Regions from separate parts of the Enterobacter cloacae complex sp. IR5418 genome, predicted to be linked through region 3. Evidence: predicted binding sites of a transcription regulator. Region 3 holds the regulator's gene; each other region holds the start of a gene.

Region 1 (7,213 bases), on a different contig from region 3:
CTCTCTTTCAAAAATTCTGAAGCCCTGCACCGCAGGGCTCCAGCTGTCAGCAGTCCATCAGCCAGCGGTGCGCTTTTGAGGCCGCTGCCGCCGCTTTAAAGATGTAGCGCTTGTCTCCCTTCAGGGCTTTCAGCCAGGACGCGATATAGCTTTCATGCTGCACCTCTCCCGTAATTCCCAAATCCGCCATCAGAAACGCGCTGCCCAGCTCGGCGATCAGTTCCTCAAACGCATACGCCTCAGAGCCAAACTTATTGCCTTTTTCACGATTGAGGCGGGACGCTGCCCCCGTCCAGTGAACCAGCTCATGCAGGCCGGTGGCGTAGAAGTTCGCCGCGTCCGCGAAGCGGAACCGCTCTGGCAGGACGATTTCATCGGTGGCCGGACGATAGAACGCCTTTACGCCCTGCTCGGTGATTTTTGCCCCGCTCCGGGTCATGAGTGCTTCCGCCTGCGGCAGCGGATCGAAACCGGCAACCGGCTGCGGCACGCTCTCGATGCTCAGGCCGTCGATTTGCTCCACGTTAAACACGGTAAAGGCTTTCAGCATCGGGATTTTTTCGATTTCCCCGTCCTCGTCCTCTTTCTCCAGAGTCTTGTAAAAGATGGCCGTCGTGCCGTGTTCACCTTTACGAACCTGGCCGCCCAGCTCCTGCGCCTGTTTGTAGGTCAGCCAGCGCTCGTCCTGAAAACCCTGTTTTGCCGCACTACACCACAGCAGCATGATATTAATTCCGCTGTATGCCGTGCCGGTGCTGAAGTTGGCCGGTAATCCCGCCGCTGCGCCGTTGCGAACCCACGGGCACACCCACGGTTTAACGCCGCTTTCCAGGGCTGCAATGATGCTGTCCGTTACGGTCTGGTAAAGGTCTGTTTTGACTGCGCCAGCACGGGCTTTGCTTTTGCCCCTGGAAAATTTCGTTTTTGAGGAGCCTGACTGCTCCAGCGGGGATACGCTGGTCGCCTGTGAAGCTTTAGGGGCGGTTGTCTGAGTGTGCAGGTTCATCGTCATGGCTGTTTCTCCGTCAGTGTGAATTTCGTCTTCGTATCGCCTGACGGTTCGGCCTGCCCGGAGTCGTTCTGGTCTGCAAGGGCGCGCAGCGTGCCATTTACCCTTGCTGACCAGGTTGTGACGGGGGACGATTACCGGAAGCTGATACGCAGGAGAAAGGCATCACAGGAGAAAATGACGATGTGCACACCCGGACTTACCGCCCCTTTAGCTGCACGGGTGAAATCGCCCTTCAGCGTCCGGAGGACAGGTAAAAAAAGCACTGACGACGTCAGTGCTGCCTTTGTGGTGTGCGGTGTTACACTGCCGCAGCCGGTCAGTTCGCCCTTCCTGAATCCGGGGGCGGTTTGTTTTCGGGGACGTTCTGACCGGCACTCCCCCATCACTTGCAGAAATTTCACCGCCCTTTATGTCGCGGTAGGGATACCCGTTACCGGATACCCCCCGCACAGATCCCGGCGTGCGCGATTTACGCACCGGGCTCCTGCCTCGGGTGTCTGGCGGTGAACCGCTCCACAGGCCATGGATGAAGAACCCGAACCCTTGGTAGCCATGCGGCTGCCAGTTTGTTTGCTTTCGTCCAGGTCGTATCATCCTTCTGGCTCCTGCGCCTGAGCGCCCGGCGCCAGAGGTTTGTTACGTGTGTCCTGAACTTCTGCATGGTGGGGAAGTTGCCCGGTACCGAGTGATAGTTCAGGTATCCCTGAACCACTCTCCTGAGCCATTTTCCCTGTTCGGGGATTGAGTAATGCCAGCGCCTTCGCAGACCGTCTTTGATGGCTTTCAGAGTTGCCGTCATCCGATCCCGGCGGGTCTTTCGTATCAGCATGAACCTGCCGTTGCGATCTTTCCCGCTGATGTGCGTGAACCCGAGGAAGTTGAACGTTTCTGGTTTGCCTTTTCCCCTGATGGCACGGTTTTCGGCAGCGAAGCGGCCGAACTCCATCAGACGGGTTTTCTCCGGGTGAACCGTGAGTCCGAACTCCCTCAGTCTGCGCTGCATGGCTATACGGAAGCGCCGGGCATCGTATCGTTTGTCGAACCCGATGACGATGTCATCGGCGTATCTGACCATTACCACATTGCCTGTGGCATAGCGACGTCGCCACTGATGCGCCCACAGATCGAAGACGTAGTGGAGGTATATGTTTGCCAGCAGCGGTGAGATGACCGCACCCTGTGGGGTGCCTTCCTCCGTTGCTCGCCATTGACCCTCCTCCGACGTCCCGGCTGTGAGCCACTTACGTATGAGCCTGATTACCCTCCGGTCGCCGATCCGATGCTCTGTGAACCTGATCAGCCATTCGTGGCTCACCCTGTCAAAGAACTGACTGATGTCGGCATCCAGTACCCAGTTTACGTTAGTGCGTACCAGCCCTGTGGCCAGTGCGTCCAGTGCATCGTGCTGGCTTCGCCCGGGTCTGAACCCGTATGAGAACCCCATAAAGTCGTTTTCATAGACTGCGTTCAGGATTTTCACCAGCGCATACTGGACGATCTTGTCCTCCAGCGAGGCGATGCCGAGCGGGCGTTGTTTTCCATCCGCTTTTGGGATGTAGTGACGCCTGCCGGGCTGCGCCCTGTAGCTGCCCTGATGTAGCCTCCGGTGCAGATCTGTTATGTTGTTCTTCATGTTTCCGGCGTAGTCCATCCACCTGATGCCATCCACTCCGGCGGCCGCTTTCCTGCTCAGGGAGAGGAATGCGGCTTCCAGTGCTTCGACTGTCAGCAGGTGGAACAATGCTGTAAACCGTTCTTTCTTCCGCTGCTTCGCAGCTTCCCGCACGCGTGACAGCCTCTGTGACATGCTTTCCCGGCTCTGTGTCCGGCGCATGTGTGGCTGTTCCGCGTTCCCCTTGGCCCCGCTCCTTCGCTCCACTGACTCCGCTCCTTTCGGGTTGTTCGCCTGCTTCGCCGCTACTATGAGCGAGTCCGACTTCTCCTCTCCGTACATCACCGGCTATGACTCCTCGTCTTCCCGGTGCGGGCCATCTCCGACACTGGCAGATGGTCAGAGGGGAGATCTCCCGGTTCCCGCGTAGAGATCGTATTGACATGCCAGGGTCTCAGACCCCGCCGGGTCCATGTGGCACTCGCAGTATCGCACCCTATGATGTTGCCTTCCGTTAACAGTACAACGTCGGCACCCGGTAATTTAATATACATTTCGTGGCTCAATGGCTGGCCTGTCAACACCCCTGTCAACGCTTCGCCCCATACCTCGCGGTATGCAACGCATGACTCGGGGACCTTGTGGATTGCTGGTCCTTCAATGGTCGGGGACTTTCACCCCTTGATCTCTACCGGTCTCCCGGCGCACACTGTATGTATAACCAGTAAAATTAGAGTGTCAGGAGGAAAGATGAAACTACAACTTTTCAGCACCGGGAAAGAACTCCCGCCACAGGCCCATCCATTGTTTGCCGATCTGGCCAGCTGCGGTTTTCCCAGCCCTGCTGCTGACTATGTCGAGTCCGATCTGGATCTCCATGATTACTGCATACGGCATCCGAGCGCGACGTACTACCTGCGTGCCAGCGGAGACAGCATGGCCGACGGCAGTCTGTACAATGGCGATCTGCTGGTTGTGGACAGTGCTGAAAAGCCGCGGCACGGCGATATCGTTGTCGCCAGCATGCAGGGGGAGTTTACGGTGAAACGGCTTCTGCTGACGCCGCGACTGACGCTGCAGCCCATGAATGCCTCCTGGTCGCCGATTTATCCTGATCCCGACGAGCTGGATATCTTTGGCGTCGTCACGCATATCATCCACCGCCCGAGGGAGATGTACTGATGTTTGCCCTGGCCGATGTGAACAGCTTCTATGCCAGCTGTGAACGTGTTTTCCGCCCGGATTTGAAAGGAAAGCCGATAGTCGTCCTGAGCAACAACGACGGGAATGTAATCGCTCGCAGTGCCGAGGCGAAGCCCTGGATCAAAATGGGAACTCCGTGGTTTCAGATAAAAAACGAAAGATACCCGGAAAAAATATATGCGTTTTCAAGTAATTATGAACTTTACGCCTCGATATCGGCGCGCGTGATGAACTGCCTGGAGGAACTGGCCCCCAGGGTGGAACAGTATTCAATTGATGAGATGTTCCTCGACCTGACCGGCGTGGAGCACTGTATGGGGCTTGAGGACTTCGCCCGGCAGCTGCGTCAGCAGGTGTATGACTGTACCCGCCTGACCATTGGCGTGGGCGCCGGACCAACGAAAACCCTCGCAAAATCAGCCCAGTGGGCCTCAAAAGAGTGGAAACAGTTTCATGGCGTACTCGCTCTGACCAGGGGAAATCCGCAAAGGACGCGGAAACTGCTTTCACTGCAGCCGGTTGAAGAAATCTGGGGGGTGGGTAACCGTATTGCACGCAAGCTAAATGTGCTGGGCATAAAAACCGCGCTCGATCTGGCTCTGACGAACCCGGCCTTCATCCGCAAAAATTTTTCTGTCGTCCTTGAGCGAACGGTACGGGAACTGAACGGGGAAAGCTGCCTTTCGCTTGAGGAAGCCCCTCCGACGAAACAGCAAATTGTCTGCAGCCGCAGTTTTGGCGTGAAGATCACGGAGTACGAGTCACTCCGTCAGGCTATCTGTCAGCACGCAGAGCGGGCCTCTGAAAAACTGCGTAAAGAGCACCAGTATTGCCGGCATATTTCCGTTTTCATCAAAACGTCTCCGTTCGCCATTAAAGAGCCTTACTACGGCAACGTGGCTACGGAAAAACTTCTTACACCCACTCAGGACACCAGGGACATCATTGCAGCCGCTACAACGGCTCTGGAGCGTATCTGGAGGGATGGGCACCGGTATGCCAAAGCCGGAGTTATGCTGAATGACTTCACCGGCTCCGGAGTTTCGCAGCTGCAACTGTTCGACGAACGCCCGCCACGCCCTCACAGTGCTGAGCTGATGAGGGTTCTGGACGGGATCAACAACTCAGGGCTGGGTAAAGTATGGTTTGCGGGGCGGGGTATGGCCCCGGAATGGCAGATGAAACGGGAGATGCTTTCTCCTGCTTATACGACACGATGGTCAGATATTCCTGCAGCGAAACTGGCGTGAAACCATGGCGATTTCACCGTGAAATTCTCAACCTAAACTGCCTAATTACAATAAGTTAGATGTGAAATCGCCATGGCGAAATTATTGACTCAAATTTCTGTCAAGGACTTCGTTGATAGCCTTGTCCAGTTCATCCTGAATCACTTTTGACATACGGCTAAACTCATAAGTCAGCGTGCGCCCTTTCACACGCTTACGCGCGAACTTGTCCTTTTCTTCAAAAGACCAGAGTGGGGAAACCACTGACTTTTCCTTGGGAGATGGATCTATCAATGCCTGAGATGCCTGAGAAATCAGCTTCAGAATACTGGCTTTCTGTTCGTCTTCTGGTCGCTCGCCATCACTCAAAATTGCATCGAGCTGAGCTGATACAGACTGAATGAGTTCTTCAGGCGTTAATCCCTTTTCACCGAGTTTTTCATTAACTTCTAAAAGAAGTTTATAATCACTAAACGATAGCTCCGACTGAACCGGGAACAGAGAAATTAAGTCTTGCGGTACGGCCGCCGCCTGCAGCGCCCTGGTAACTTTAGCCTGAGATAATCCCTCCAGTTCAGCAATTTCCTTTTGATTAAATCCGGACTCTTTAAGAGCGATCAATCTCAGACCAATCTCCCGAAGATTATGTTCTTTAGCTGTCTGGATATCTTTAGCCAGTTGGCGAGCTTCATCAGCTGATAAATGTTCTTCGGTAACCATTACATCAAGGCCTGTACGGACAAAAATTGCTGAGGCTCGCCGTCTTGAACCATCCAGTATCTCAATCCTTTCACTTTGCTTAATACCAATACAGGGAAAGAACTGCTGAAACTTAATCGTCTGGATAATGGATTTCAGAGACTCCCTGGTCAGTGCAAGTTGATCTCTTCCATTGTTTTCCTGGTTTACGAAGGTCTTACTTTCAACTTCAGATGCAGGCACCCGAACAAACCTGAACGTTACCTTCCTGCCGGTTTTTAAGGTAAATACCTGACTTCTACCGGTGTCAGCCATTTCGAGCATTGACGCCTGAGTATTTAACTGTCTGCCGATGGTTTTTCTTTTCTCATTCGACATCACATACCTCCGTTAGTACGAATGAACTCGATGCGATCAAAGACTGCCTTCGCAAAGTCTTCCGCTGCTGATTTTGCGCTTTTTAGTGCCTCTGTACTTCCATCATAGGTTGCTGGATTTGCTGAAATAACTGTGTCAAAAGTCTCCCCACAACGTTCGAAACCATCCAGTCTTGGCAGAACCATGTCTAGCATATCGGCACCGAAAACCTCTTTGGCCTGACTATGGCAAATTTTGTGATCAGACTTGTTCAGGATCTTGGACATGAAGCCGACATTACCGATGAGATTGCAGGTGTGCCCATCCATTTCGATGGAATCTATGAGGGCAGGGAGGCTGGCCACAAACTTCAGGGAAGAATGAAAATCAACCGTCGCCGGTGGAAGAGGGGTCAACATCAGGTCTGCCGCCCCAATGCAGTTTTTCAGGAACGCATCAAGGTGAGGACCACTATCAAGGAAAATAAAGTCGTAGTCATGCTGGAGCTTGTCGATAATGTTCTCTTTAAGCACCGCATGAATATTTTTCCCTGGCAGATGTTCTTCACACAATCCCTTCCAGCCTTCAGCAAGGAATGCATCGTCAATGGAAGCGGGGATTACATCAACACCAGGGATAATAGACGGTACTATAAAATCGGAAAGTAATTCTTCACGAGACACGTTCTGGAGCATGGCCTGAGCAGCCGTATTTTCAACCAAGCCCACTGAATTCTCATGGCTCAGGAACATTGTCAGAGATGCCTGCGGATCGAAATCGATGGCCAGAATACGCAGGTCTTCGAACAGAAGCTGAGGATGAGCTCGAAAAGCATGTGATAATGAAGCGGTAGAAACTGTCTTGGAACCACCACCTTTAAGATTACATACAAAAATCGTAAAGGCTTTATCGAAGCGATCCCTGTACTTCGGTACTTTACGATGGTTATACAGATCGATGACATTCTGAATCGTCATCGCGTATTTCATCGTATTACCAGAAGGTTTCTTTTTAAAAATGTAGCCACCGGCTTCCATTTCGGACACAGCATACTCAACACTGCCTTTACTGAGCTTAGGCAGCTTATACAGAGCGGCTTTG
Region 2 (7,213 bases), on a different contig from region 3:
CGCGATTTTATCCATGCTGTGCTGAAGGTTCTTGCTCTGACGCAAACTGTCGTAAACCAGTTCAGGAATTTCAGGCATTTTTTCAATCCAGAACGGGCCTTTCTCTTTAAGCGAGCGAACCAGCGCAGGAATGCCGACCTGATCCTTAATCCAGGATTCAAGGAACGGTTTCGCGGTTTTCCACAAGTCTAACTGAGGATAGAGCTGGCGGCCTACGCCCTCAACGTAAAGTAGTGTTTTCTGAAGTAAAACTAATTGTGGCTGCACTTCCATATTGAAACGGCGTGCGGTGTTGAACAGGTTGAGCAGAACGTGTCCGAAAGAGATCTCCGAGAGCGGCTTTTCAAAAATCGGCTCACAGACGGTGCGGATCGCAAATTCAAACTCTTCCACGTTGGTATCGGGTGGAACCCAGCCTGAATCTACGTGCAGTTCGGCCACCTTACGGTAGTCGCGGTTGAAGAACGCGATAAAGTTTTCAGCGAGATAACGCTTATCTTCTTTATTCAGCGAGCCGACTATTCCGCAGTCGATGCCGATGTACTTCGGATCTTCCGGGTGCTCATAGCTGACGAAAATATTGCCCGGGTGCATATCAGCATGGAAGAAGCTGTCGCGGAAAACCTGCGTGAAGAAGACCTGCACGCCGCGCTCGGCCAGCAGCTTCATGTTGGTGCCCTGTTTTTCCAGCGCCACCACGTCCGAGACCGGAATACCGTAGATACGTTCCATCACCATCATGTTCTGACTGCAATAGTCAGAATAGACTTCAGGAACATACAGCATCGGGCTGTCTTCAAAGTTACGACGCAGCTGAATGGCGTTCGCCGATTCACGCAGCAGGTTAAGCTCGTCAATCAGCGTTTTTTCATACTCCCGCACCACTTCCAGCGGACGCAGACGGCGGCCATCCGGCAACAGACGCGGCACCCAGCGAGCCAGGCGATAGATCAGCTTCATGTCCGCTCTGATAACCGGCAGGATATCCGGGCGAATCACCTTAATGACCACCTCTTTGCCATTCTCTTTCAGGCGCGCGGTGTGTACCTGCGCAATTGAAGCAGAGGCCAGAGGCTGAATGTCGAAATCATCAAACCAGGTCTCGATGGGGATATTGCCCATCGCTTCTTCGATTTGTTTCTTTGCTCTCTCGCCATCAAACGGGGCGACGCGGTCCTGCAACAGGGCGAGCTGATCGGCAATTTGCGGCGGGAAAAGATCGCGACGTGTTGAGAGCATCTGCCCAAACTTGATCCAGACCGGGCCTAGCTCCTGCAACGCAAGACGCAGCCGTGCGCCCAGTTCCTGATCCTTATGGCGATTCGGCATCCAGAACAGCGTGCGCCGCCAAAGCCGAAGCGGCAGGGTGATACGCATTCTGGGGATAAGCTCGTCTAGCCCGTAGCTCAAAAAGGTGCGAACGATAAAATAGAGGCGCCGAATTTCACCAGGCGTCATTTGCCCTCCAGTTTTTCCAGCCGTTTGGTTAACGCATCAACTGCGCGCTCAACTGCCGCGGTCTCTTCTGCAAACCAGGCGACTTCTAAAGGCCCCGGTGCCATACGCCACTCTTCGGTCAGCACCTCGGCAGCATAGCGCTGTTGACGAAGCAGACCTTTACGCAGGAAAGCGGAACCTGTGCGCAGCGTTTTGCTTATACCTTCAGCCGCGATATCGCCGATATACGGCGCCAGCAGTTCCGCCGGGTCGAATTCAGCCAGATCGCTGAGTGCAACGAAATTCTGAACCACCTGAATATCGCCTTCGACCTCCAGTTCACCGCTGCGAATAAGTGCCGTCATCTGCTGACGGTCACGCAGTTTTGGCAAAACGCTCATGTGCGTAATTACCGAGCAGTCAGCCTCGCCTTCCCACTCCCCCAGAACGTCAAGCTGGCGTTCGCTGAAGACCAGCACAAGCGGCGTCGAGAACTCCTTTAAAACGATACGCAGTACCTTTCCGTTAAGCCGCTGACGTGCGGTTTTCAGCGCAGGTGCGCGATACAGAAAGGCATTCAGTACATTCTCGATGCCTGCGGTGACTAAGGGTTTAATGGGCACGGGAAACCTCCACTCAGAACTTGTAACCACGATGCAGCGCGACGACACCCGCCGTCATATTGAAGTATTCCACGTTTTCAAACTCCGCATCCTGCATCATTGCTTTCAGCGTGTCCTGATCCGGGTGCATTCGGATAGATTCGGCCAGATAACGGTAACTTTCTGCATCGTTCGCCACCAGCTCGCCAATGCGCGGCAGGACGTGGAAGGAATAGGCATCGTAAGCTTTGCTCAGCGGGTCGATAATCGGTTTAGAGAACTCGAGCACCAGCAGGCGTCCACCGGGCTTCAGCACACGGTACATCGAGCGCAGCGCTTTATCTTTATCGGTCACGTTACGCAGACCGAAAGAGATGGTGATGCAGTCGAACGTATTGTCCGGGAACGGCAGCGCTTCGGCGTTCGCCTGAACATATTCAACATTGCCTACCACGCCGATGTTACGCAGCTTTTCGCGCCCCATTTTCAGCATGGAGTCGTTGATATCCGCCAGCACCACACGACCGGTTTCGCCCACCAGACGGGAGAATTTTGCGGTCAGATCGCCTGTTCCCCCGGCTAAATCCAGCACCGTTTGTCCACGGCGCACGCCGCTGCAATCAATGGTGAAGCGCTTCCACAAGCGATGAATGCCGAATGACATCAAATCATTCATCACATCGTACTTCGCCGCCACGGAATGAAATACGTGGGCCACCATGTCAGCTTTCTGCGCTTTGGCGACAGTTTGAAAGCCAAAGTGCGTTGTGTCTTGTGAATCGTCAACCATCTCAGAGCCTGCTAATCAGTCAAATGTTCGTGAAGTGTAACAGATTGGGCGCATTTGCCCTACGTTTCAACTACCGTGAAAGAAACGCGCTGGCTGGGATTCAGGGGATAAACTCGCCGCTAAATCGTTGTCTTCATTGCGGGTCTTTTGTTCAGCGTCGCCTTCGCGAAGACGAAACTCTTCATCCTGAGCGGTAGCCTGCTCCACCAGTTCCGGATTAATCTCGCGTTTCACTTCCACCCCAAGGCTGCGAAACGCCTCCGCCTGCGCCAGCAAATTGCCGCGCCCGGAGGAGAGTTTTTTCATCGCCTGGCGGTAGTTATCCTGCGCGCGATCCAGGCTTTGCCCCACCGAGGACATATCGTCCACAAACAGCCGCATTTTGTCGTACAGCTTGCTGGCGCGATCGGCAATCTGCTGCGCGTTACGGCTTTGGTGCTCATAGCGCCACAGGTTGGCAATGGTACGTAACGCCACCAGCAGCGTGGTGGGGCTGACCAGCATAATGTTATTTTTCAGCGCTTCGGTGATCAGTTCAGGCTGTCTGTCGAGCGCCAGCAGGAAGGCTGGCTCGACCGGAATGAACATCAGCACATAATCCAGCGATCGCAGCCCCGGCAGTTGCTGATAATCTTTCCTGCCCAGCAGACGGATATGGTTACGCACGGAGGCGATGTGCTCCTGCAACGCGGATTCGCGGGTGTAGTCATCCTCCGCGTTGAAGTAGCGCTCATAGGCCACCAGCGTCATTTTGGCGTCGATGACCACATCTTTGCCCTGCGGCAGACGAACAATGACATCCGGCTGCATCCGCGAGCGCGCATCGTTCTCAATGCTGACCTGCGTTTCGTACTCGTATCCTTCGCGCAGGCCAGAGGCCTCCAGCACGCGCGTCATGACCACTTCGCCCCAGTTTCCCTGCGCTTTGTTATCACCTTTGAGCGCGCGCGTCAGGTTAACCGCCTCCTGCGCCATCTGGGCATTCAGCTGCTGGAGGTTACGAATTTCATGCGCCAGCGTGTGGCGTTCCCGGGCTTCCTGACCAAAGCTGTCCTGCACCTGACGGCGAAAGCCGTCCAGCTGTTCTCGCAGCGGCGTGAGCAGGCTGTTCAGGCTCTGGCGATTCTGTTCGTCAACGCGGCGGTTGCTGTGCTCAAAAATGCGGTTGGCGAGGTTCTCAAACTGCTCGCTAAGGCGCTGCTCGCTGTTGATCATCTGGCGGATTTTGTCTTCCGCATGCAGTTGGGTGGATTCAAGGCGGGTGGTCACTTCGCGGAGATCGGCCTCCAGCGAGGTATTGATATCACGCAGGTTGCGCAGCTCGTTATTAAGCAGTTCGCACTCGTCGCGCCAGTGGTCGCTCAGCGCAAGCTGCTGTTTCGTCGCGCTGAGTTCGGCGACGATCTCTTCGCGCTCTGCCAGCTGTTCGGCTTTCTGCTGGGCGTGCTGGTAACTGGCAATGAGCCAGCCCATTCCCACGCTCACCAGCGCAATTACCATATAAATCAGGACTGAGATATCCACAATGCCCCCTGCATCCACGTCTGACCCGCACAAAATAGAATTGTGCTGTATAAACGTCCAGTTTGAAAGGGTTTTCCTGCGAGGCGCTACGCAAAAAATAAAGGCCGAACGTGTCGGCCTTTTATCTCAGAGAGGAGGACTAGATCAGACGACGAGCCGCTTCCACCACGATTTTCACCGCATGGCTTTCGGTCTGCTTCATGGTTTCGGCGTTCGGGATCTCCTGCTGGGTACGGTTGACGATAACGCCCGCCACCATACCGGCACGCAGACCCTGGCTTGCGCACATGGTCAGCAGCGTTGCAGATTCCATCTCGTAGTTCATCACGCCCATGGACTGCCACTCTTCCATAGAGCCTTTGAAGCGGCTCACCACGCGACCAGAGAAGGTGTCGTAACGCTCCTGGCCCGGGTAGAAGGTGTCGGAAGAGGCGGTTACGCCCACGTGAGTGGTTGCGCCTACGGATTTCGCCGCTTCAACCAGCGCGGTGGTGCATGCAAAATCAGCCACTGCCGGGAATTCCATCGGTGCAAAGTGCAGGCTTGCCCCGTCCAGACGCACGGATGCGGTGGTAACCAGCACGTCGCCGACGTTGATGTGCGGCTGAATGGCGCCGGTGGTGCCGATACGCAGGAAAGTACGAATGCCCAGCTGCGCCAGCTCTTCAACGGCAATAGAGGTAGACGGACCACCGATACCGGTAGAGCACACAATCACCGCTTTGCCATCCAGCTCTGCGCGCCAGGTGGTGAATTCACGATGGGCAGCCAGCTTGACCGGCTTATCCATCAGCGCGGCGATCTTTTCCACACGCTCCGGATCGCCAGGGACGATAGCGAGCGTAGCCCCTTGTAAATCGTTTTTAGTGAGGCCGAGATGAAAAACATCAGACTTAGACATAGGTGACTCCTCTGTGGGTCGGTTTGTCAGAAGAAGTAAAACGGTACTTTACAGAAGCGGTAAGCATAATTTCGTGACACACCTCACCATGAATGAAAATGATTGCATTAAATTTCCATCAAAAAGTGATTCACATCACATTAACAAGTTATATCGACAGGTGCTGCACAAAAGATAGACCGTTTAAGGCACTGTGGGTTGTTAACCTGGTGTCTATATTTACCTTTGCGCTAACTCATTGGTACGGAGAATGCCATGACTGAAAAAACCGGATTTGCACCTGCTGCGGCTCCGCATGCTTCAACCATCGTCTCAACCTCAGAAGAGGCCATTACCGCAGGCGAGACCTCCATTCCCTCGCAGGGGGAAAATATGCCTGCTTATCACGCGCGGCCAAAGTCGGCAGACGGCCCGCTGCCCATCGTGATTGTGGTTCAGGAGATTTTCGGCGTTCACGAACATATTCGCGATATCTGCCGCCGTCTGGCGCTGGAAGGGTATCTGGCCGTTGCGCCAGAACTCTATTTTCGTCAGGGCGATCCCAATGACTACAGCGATATCCCAACGCTGTTCAGTAACCTGGTGAGCAAAGTCCCGGATGCGCAGGTGCTGGCCGATCTCGACCACGTTGCCAGCTGGGCGGCGCGCAACGGCGGTGACCCGCATCGCTTAATGGTGACCGGCTTCTGCTGGGGCGGACGCATCAGCTGGCTGTACGCCGCGCATAACCCGCAGCTCAAAGCGGCCGTGGCCTGGTACGGCAAACTGGTGGGCGAAAAGACCCTGAACTCGCCGAAACATCCGGTTGATATCGCAACGGATTTAAATGCCCCGGTGTTAGGGCTTTATGGCGGCCAGGATACCGGCATTCCGCTTGATACCGTCGAGACCATGCGCCACGCGCTACGCGCGGCAAACGCGACGGCGGAGATCGTGGTGTACCCGGATGCCGGGCACGCGTTTAACGCCGATTATCGTCCGAGCTATCACGCGGAGTCGGCGAAAGATGGCTGGCAGAGGATGCTGGCGTGGTTTAGCCAGTACGGCGGGAAGAAATAATTGCTTTGCAGCCCCGGCAAGCGTCGGGGCTGCGTCTGGCCTTAATTCAGGCCGAGATGTTTCCACAGATCGTCCATCGGCAGCGTGGCCAGCGCGATACACTCGTCCGCCGCGCCATACCAGATATGCAGCGTGTCATTACGGACCAGCGCCCCGCAGGTAAAGACGACGTTACCGAAAAAGCCTTCACGCTCATAGGGCGCACTCGGCTCCAGCAGCGGCACAGAGGATTTGGCGATGAGGGTGAGCGGGTCTTCAGGATCCAGAAGCAGAGCGCCCAGGCAGTAACGCTGGCTGGCGTCCACGCCGTGATAAATTTCCAGCCAGCCGCGCGCGGTCTTGATCAGCGGCGCACCGCCGCCAGATTTAAGCGCATCCCATTCGTCTCCCGAGCGTCCCAACAGATGCCGATGGTTTCCCCAGTGCAGCATATCGGGTGACTCGCAGATCCATATTTCCGGGTGGCCGAAATGGCAGGGCGCAGGCCGGGTAAGCGCCCGGTAGGCTCCGCCAACCTTCTCCGGGAAGAAACAGACGTCGCGGTTATCAGGGCAGAAAATCAGCCCTTTCTTCTCGACGGAGACAAAATCTACGGTGGTCGCCAGAGCGGTGGAGATACCCAACGATGACACGGCGGAGTAATTGATGTACCAGACATCGTCAATCAGGGTAATGCGCGCATCTTCACAGCCAAACTCCTCATAGCGGCTGTCGGCAGTGATGAAAGGCTGTTCATCGATGGTGAAATTCACCCCGTCCCGGCTTCGTGCCAGGCGCAGGTGGGACATCGACGTTAGCCAGACCTGAGCCGGGTCGCTTTTCAGCACGATGGTACGCGGGTCGCTAAAATCATAGCGAGGGTCGTTGCGGTCAAACGTTTTTGTCGCTGGCTGCCAGCCA
Region 3 (7,213 bases):
TGCAGTTCGTCATCGCTGATGGTAATCAGCCCCTGACGATGCATCTCTGCGGTCATTTTATCGAGTTCTGCCGCCAGCTCATCTTCACTCCAGCGCAGGAACAGCTCCGCTTTCAGCATCGGGTAGATGGCCTGAATGTGGCGCAGCAGCTCCTGACGTGAAATACGGCGATGCTGGGTAATAATGGCCGCCATCAGCGACGGCAGCATCAGCATATGCGTGATGTTGTTACGGTAGTAGGTCATCAGCACGGCCTGCTCGCGCGGCAGAATGATGATGTCACCAATCGTATCTTTCTCGACTTCGAACTTGTTCATCTGCAACGCGTGATCGATAAGCTCGCTGGCAGTGGCAGACGGTACGGTCGAATCCACGGAATACGGCACGTTGCGCATGATGTCGAGGTAGCAATCAATCTGCTCGGTCAGCTGCTCACGGGTCAGTGAACGCTGGCGAGAGGCCAGAAGCGCGGTACAGCACAGGTTCATGGCGTTTGCCGCACCGGCATTGTTGATGCGTACCATCAGCTCGGATGCGATGCCGTTGACCGTTGGCGTCAGCCAGGCCGGACGTACCGCCTCGATAGGATCGATAGACTCGCGCCACTCCGGAACATGATGGTTCAGATATGTCATCAGCGGCAGGGGTTCGCCAAAGTTAACGTATCCCTGGCCGAGGTTGCGCAATTTACTCAGCCCACGCAGCATCTGCGGCAGACTCTCTTTCTCTTTGGTCGCACCGCGCAGTTCTTTCGCGTAGGTGCCCACTTCCATCACGTGTTCATACCCGATGTAGATAGGCACCAGCGTGATAGGACGCGTACCGCCACGCAGCATGGCCTGAATGGTCATCGACAGCGTGCCGGTCTTCGGATCGAGCAGACGACCGGTACGGGAGCGCCCCCCTTCAACAAAGTACTCCACGGAATAACCGCGGCTGAACAGCTCGCCCAGATACTCCCTGAAGACGGTGGAGTAGAGCTTGTTGCCCTTGAAGGTACGGCGAATGAAGAAGGCACCCAGACGGCGGAAAATCGGGCCTGCTGGCCAGAAGTTCAGGTTGATACCGGCAGCAATGTGCGGCGGCACCAGCCCCTGGTGATAGAGGACGTAAGAGAGCAGCAGGTAGTCCATGTGGCTGCGGTGGCAGGGCACGTAGACAATCTCGTGGCCGTCGTGCGCTAACTGACGCACGCGCTCGGCGTTGTGGACGTTAATCCCCTGATAGAGGCGGTTCCACGTGAAGCCGAGGATACGGTCGGAGAGGCGAATCATCTCGTAGGAGAAGTTCGCGGCGATCTCTTCCATCAGCGCGATTGCGTTCTGCTGCGCTTTCTCGTGCGAAATTTTCTTGCTGCGCGCTTCGTCTTCTACGGCACGGGCAATCGCTTTGGAAGCCAGCAGCTTGTTGAAGAGATCCTGACGTGCCGGGAGACGTGGCCCAACGGCCGCCAGACGCTGACGTGCAAAGTGCATACGCGCAACGCGCGCCAGCTTTTGCGCAATAATTTTGTCGGTGCCGTGTTCATCCGCCATGCGGCGCAGTGAAACGGAAGGCGAGAAGCGGACAAAGCTGTCGCGTCCCAGCCAGGAGACGGCGAAGAACTTCTGAATGCCGTTGAGCATACGCAGCGGCGGGTTCTCTTCCCCTTTTTCGCGTCCCGGACGACGCCCAAACATTACCGACACCGGCACCATCTGCACGTCCAGTTCGGGGTTGCTGCGGTGCAGATCGAGGTAATCATGGAACAGCTTAATGGACTCTTCTTTCGGCGTGTAATAGGTGAACACGCGCGGTCCGCCATGGATGAACACGTAGCGCGGCAGCAGCGTACCGTCGACTTCCAGCGGTTCAAGCGGGTCAGGTAAATCATGCGCCAGACATTGAGCGCGAAGCGTAAGCAGGTCTGCCTTCGAGTTATAAGGCAAAACGTACATAATCGGGCGCGACGTATCGAGCCCTAATTCCAGCGCGGGTTCTGCTGGGATAGACTTACTTTTTACCAGTACGCTTAATGGTAAATTAAGTAATTTGTAGTAAATTCGTGGCCAGCCGGACATAAACGATGTAAAGCCTCTGGTTAATAATGCAATTGCGGCGCAAGGATAACAGAAAGCGCGCAAAATTTCTGTTGTTACCCGTCATACTTCAGGTTGCAGCGAAACGCGCTGCGCCTGTAGTAACTGACGCTATTTATCATAAAAGGTTCTTTTAATGGCCAATAATACCACTGGGTTAACCCGAATCATTAAAGCTGCCGGTTATTCATGGAAAGGTTTCCGCGCCGCATGGGTTAATGAAGCCGCTTTCCGCCAGGAGGCGGTTGCCGCAATCGTTGCGGTTGTCATCGCCTGCTTCCTTGATGTTGATGCTATCACCCGCGTACTGCTCATCGGATCTGTCCTTCTGGTGATGATAGTGGAAATTCTTAATAGCGCTATTGAGGCCGTTGTGGACCGGATTGGGTCGGAATTCCATGAACTGTCTGGCCGGGCGAAAGACATGGGTTCCGCTGCCGTACTGCTGTCGATTATCACTGCGGCGATCACCTGGGTCACGCTGCTTTGGTCGCATTTCCGATGAGCCTCGAGGAATAATTAAGTCCCTGGTTTTTTGTGCAGTTTTTGGTTCCAAAATCGCCTTTGACTGTATATACTCACAGCATAACTGTATATACACCCAGGGGGCGGTATGAAAGCGTTAACGACCAGGCAGCAAGAGGTGTTTGATCTCATTCGGGATCATATCGGCCAGACGGGTATGCCACCCACGCGTGCAGAAATTGCACAGCGTCTGGGCTTCCGTTCTCCTAATGCTGCCGAAGAGCACCTTAAGGCGCTGGCGCGTAAGGGCGTGATTGAGATTGTTTCCGGCGCATCACGCGGCATTCGTCTGCTGGTGGAAGAAGAGACCGGTATTCCGCTGGTGGGCCGCGTGGCCGCAGGTGAACCCCTGCTGGCACAGCAGCACATCGAAGGGCACTATCAGGTTGACCCAGGCATGTTCAAGCCGAGCGCCGATTTCCTGCTGCGTGTTAGCGGGATGTCCATGAAAGATATCGGTATTCTGGATGGCGATCTGCTGGCGGTACACAAAACGCAGGACGTGCGTAACGGCCAGGTCGTGGTAGCGCGCATTGACGATGAAGTGACGGTTAAGCGCCTGAAAAAACAAGGTAACACCGTTCAGCTTCTGCCAGAAAACAACGAATTCTCCCCGATTGTGGTGGATCTCCGCGAGCAGAGCTTCTCCATTGAAGGCCTGGCCGTCGGCGTTATCCGCAACGGTGAATGGCTGTAATCTCTTCCTGACAGGCTGTAGTTTCTCTACAGCCTGGCCTATTTTTGATTCCGGTACTTTCCATGGCATTGCTAACTTCTGCCGATAAGGCGTTGTGGCGTCTTGCGCTACCGATGATTTTTTCCAATATCACCGTTCCTCTGCTGGGGCTGGTGGATACGGCGGTAATCGGGCATCTGGATTCGCCGATTTATCTGGGCGGTGTCGCGATCGGCGCAACGGCGACCAGCTTCCTCTTTATGCTGCTACTCTTTCTGCGCATGAGTACGACAGGCCTGACGGCTCAGGCGTATGGTGCAAAAGATCCCCTCCGTCTGGCGCGTGCGCTGGTTCAGCCGCTTATCCTGGCGTTCGGTGCTGGCGCGTTAATCGTTCTGTTGCGAACGCCGCTGATTGATCTTGCGCTGCATATTGTGGGTGGCAGTGATGCCGTACTGGAGCAGGCCCGGCGGTTCCTCGAAATTCGCTGGCTCAGCGCGCCCGCGTCACTGGCAAACCTGGTCCTGCTGGGCTGGTTACTGGGCGTACAGTACGCCCGCGCGCCGGTGATCCTGCTGGTGGTGGGCAATCTGCTTAACATTGTGCTCGATCTCTGGCTGGTGATGGGACTGCACATGAACGTCCGGGGCGCAGCGCTGGCCACGGCAATTGCCGAGTACGGTACGCTGCTGATCGGTTTGTGGATGGTCTGGCGCGTGCTGGCGATGCGCGGTATCTCGCTTGCGCTGCTGAAAACGGCCTGGCGCGGTAACATTCGTAAGCTGCTGGCGCTTAATCGCGACATCATGCTCCGTTCGCTCCTGCTGCAACTCTGCTTTGGCGCATTAACCGTGTTTGGTGCGCGTCTTGGGCCAGAGATCGTCGCGGTCAACGCAGTGCTCATGACGTTATTGACCTTTACCGCTTACGCGCTGGATGGTTTTGCTTACGCCGTGGAGGCACATTCAGGGCAGGCCTATGGCGCGCGTGAAGGCGGCCAGTTGCGTGAAGTCTGGCGTGCTGCCTGCCGTCAGGCGGGTCTGGTGGCCCTGGTATTTGCCTTCGTTTACGCCTGTTTTGGCGAGCATATTGTCGCACTGCTGACCTCAATACCCGCGCTACGTGAGCTGGCCGATCGCTACCTTCTCTGGCAGGTGGTTCTACCCGTGGTGGGCGTATGGTGCTATTTGCTGGACGGGATGTTTATTGGCGCCACGCGGGGGGCGGAGATGCGCAACAGCATGGCCGTCGCTGCGGCGGGGTTCGGCCTGACGCTGCTGACCCTGCCATATCTCGGTAATCACGGTCTGTGGCTGGCGCTGGCGGTCTTTCTTTCACTGCGTGGCCTTTCGCTGGCCGTTATCTGGCATCGTCACTGGCGAAACAATACCTGGTTTCCAGCTTCGCACGATATATCGTAACGGTTAAAGATTCCGAATATAAAAACAACTGCCGAATCCTTAACTACAATAATAATCACGTCCAGCAGAAAAGAACGAAGCGGACGATACTCATAGACGCTTAACACGAGGACACGATTATGAATAAAGACGAAATCGGCGGCAACTGGAAGCAATTCAAAGGTAAAGCGAAAGAACAGTGGGGTAAGCTGACAGATGACGATATGACCGTCATTGAAGGTAAGCGCGATCAGCTGGTAGGTAAAATCCAGGAGCGCTACGGTTACGAAAAAGATCAGGCGGAAAATGAAGTCAAAGACTGGGAAACCCGTAACGACTACCGCTGGTAACCGGCACTATCCCCAAGGGCGGCTATAAGCCGCCTTTTTCTTTGGCTTTAACGTGGCTTTTTCTTCACCAGAATAGAGTGATCGTGCTGACAGGCGTCCTGATGGCGACATGACTCCACCTCCACGCAGGCAGAACATAAGCCGTGGGCTTCGATCACGTTATGGCGCAGCGCAAAGCCCATTCTGGCTGCCAGCGTATGCATAATATCTTCTACCCCTTCCGCACACTCCTCCTTCACCACGCCACAGCGATCGCAGATAAACATGGCGGACGTGTGAGTCGGCTGGTCAAAAAGATGGCACAGCACATAGCTGTTGGTTGATTCCACTTTATGCACAAACCCTTGCTCCAGCAGAAAATCCAGCGCCCGATAGACGGTCGGTGGCTTTGCCTGCGGCTCGCTTTCACGCAGCAGGTCGAGCAGATCGTAGGCGCTGATGGCACCCTGTTGCAGGCTCATCAGACGCAGTACCTCAAGGCGCTGCGGGGTCAGGCGCACATTGCGTTGCGCGCACAGCTTTTCAGCTTGCGCTAACAGCTCTTTTGTGGACTTGTCCATCGGGCACCTCGGATATGGTAAGGGGTGAAAACCCTCACTTTATCATGTTCTGCTAAAAACACCGAGATCCGCCAGGCTGTGCTATACCTGACGCATCGCAAATCGGGAGATCGCATAATGAAAAGACCTGACTGTATTCGGCACTGGCGGGACGTGGAAGGCGCCGATGACGCAACGTATCCTGACAGCAACGAACGTTTTTCTGTTGGCGCGCCGCTGGCCCGAAAGCTGGGACTGGGCCGCATTGGTATTCACCATGAACGGCTGCCGCCCGGACGCCGCACGTCTTATCCGCATGCGGAAAGCGACGAAGAGGAGTTTGTTTACGTTCTGGAGGGTTACCCTGAAGCCTGGATTAATGGCTATCTGTGGAAGCTCGAACCCGGAGACAGCGTGGGGTTCCCTGCCGGGACGGGCGTGTGCCATACCTTTATCAACAATACCGATGAAGAGGTGCGCTTACTGGTGGTGGGTGAGGCCAATAAAAAACATAACCGCATCTACTATCCGCTCAATCCGGAGTATGCCGCGACGCGCGAAGACCGCTGGGTGGACCATCCGCCGCAGTTTTTTGGGCCGCACGATGGAAAACCTGGGCGAAAATAATTTCCTCTTCTATAAATATTGATGGCCGTCACATATTACAACAGGCCGGGATGGAATTTAACTTAAGGAAATAGCGGGTCTTTTTGCACTTATTCACAGCAATAGTTCGTTCCTGTTTGGGTGATAACAGACAGGGTTAACTAATAACAAACTATTTACGAGCACACTGTGAAAAAACATTTTAAATTTTCGATGGTTAGCATTGCTGTCTCCTTTTTTATGGCAAATCAGGCGGGAGCAGCCAATACCTGGACGGAAGCGCGCAGTGACGCAATGGGTGGCACAGGCGTCGCGGCAGGGAGCTATGGCAGCGGGGCGTTAATCAACCCCGCATTGCTGGCAAAATCTAAGCCCGAGGATGATGTGACGGTCATTTTGCCGTCCGTGGGCGTGCAGATAACTGATGAAGACAATCTTCAGGACGAGATTGATACCATTAACGACAAAATCAATCATTACAAGGATGTGGTTGATAGTCTGACGCCCATTGAAGTTATCACCAATCCTCTAGGTTCGATTAATCAGTTCCAGGGCGCAGCGAAAGATCTCGCCGATGAGCTGGACTACCTGAAAGGCAAAACCGCACGCGCCACCGCAGGGGCGGGGATTGCCGTCAGTATCCCTAACGATGTCCTTTCCGTGGCCTTTATGGCAAAAGGCTATGCCCATGGCCGCGTCAGCTCATCAATCGATCAGCAGGACATTGATTATCTGCGCGGTATACAACGAAACGATGCGGTGGCTGCCGGTGTGGCGCTGGACGCCGCGCTAAACGGTACCGATCAGATCACCAAAAACCTTAACTCTACGGCGTCTGGTCGGGCGGCGATTGTGTCCGATTACGGTATTGCGGTAGCCCGTCAGTTCGATCTTGGCGGCGTTCCGGTTTCCGTTGGCGTCACGCCGAAGCTGCAAAAAACCTGGCTCTATAACTACACCACCTCGATCTACGACTATGACAGTAATAAGTGGAACGACAGCCGCTACCGAACCGACGACACTGGCTTTAACGTGGATG

The links. Region 3 encodes LexA, which represses DNA repair genes until DNA is damaged. Its sites were predicted from a motif close to TNCTGTATGTACATACAGNA; they were not measured.
Region 1: a site for LexA is predicted at 3,332-3,351, ahead of umuD (translesion error-prone DNA polymerase V autoproteolytic subunit). Genes of this name have one in related genera too.
Region 2: a site for LexA is predicted at 4,397-4,416, ahead of rmuC (DNA recombination protein RmuC). Genes of this name have one in related genera too.

The regions. Positions count from the first base shown of each region.
Region 1 covers NZ_JBMKHS010000042.1:1,346-8,558, forward strand. The annotation lists gene ACOTX7_RS21190 (ArdC family protein) at 47-1,012, opposite strand; gene ltrA (group II intron reverse transcriptase/maturase) at 1,482-2,969, opposite strand; gene umuD (translesion error-prone DNA polymerase V autoproteolytic subunit) at 3,375-3,806, shown strand; gene ACOTX7_RS21205 (Y-family DNA polymerase) at 3,806-5,077, shown strand; gene ACOTX7_RS21210 (ParB family protein) at 5,159-6,133, opposite strand; gene ACOTX7_RS21215 (AAA family ATPase) at 6,133-7,213, opposite strand, start outside.
Region 2 covers NZ_JBMKHS010000009.1:116,249-123,461, reverse strand. The annotation lists gene ubiB (ubiquinone biosynthesis regulatory protein kinase UbiB) at 1-1,458, opposite strand, end outside; gene ubiJ (ubiquinone biosynthesis protein UbiJ) at 1,455-2,060, opposite strand; gene ubiE (bifunctional demethylmenaquinone methyltransferase/2-methoxy-6-polyprenyl-1,4-benzoquinol methylase UbiE) at 2,074-2,829, opposite strand; gene rmuC (DNA recombination protein RmuC) at 2,896-4,353, opposite strand; gene udp (uridine phosphorylase) at 4,493-5,254, opposite strand; gene ACOTX7_RS09825 (dienelactone hydrolase family protein) at 5,510-6,313, shown strand; gene ACOTX7_RS09820 (glycoside hydrolase family 130 protein) at 6,355-7,213, opposite strand, start outside.
Region 3 covers NZ_JBMKHS010000014.1:33,820-41,032, forward strand. The annotation lists gene plsB (glycerol-3-phosphate 1-O-acyltransferase PlsB) at 1-2,060, opposite strand, end outside; gene ACOTX7_RS12780 (diacylglycerol kinase) at 2,215-2,583, shown strand; gene lexA (transcriptional repressor LexA) at 2,692-3,300, shown strand; gene dinF (MATE family efflux transporter DinF) at 3,363-4,700, shown strand; gene ACOTX7_RS12795 (CsbD family protein) at 4,820-5,029, shown strand; gene zur (zinc uptake transcriptional repressor Zur) at 5,077-5,589, opposite strand; gene ACOTX7_RS12805 (cupin domain-containing protein) at 5,707-6,195, shown strand; gene traF (conjugal transfer protein TraF) at 6,388-7,213, shown strand, end outside.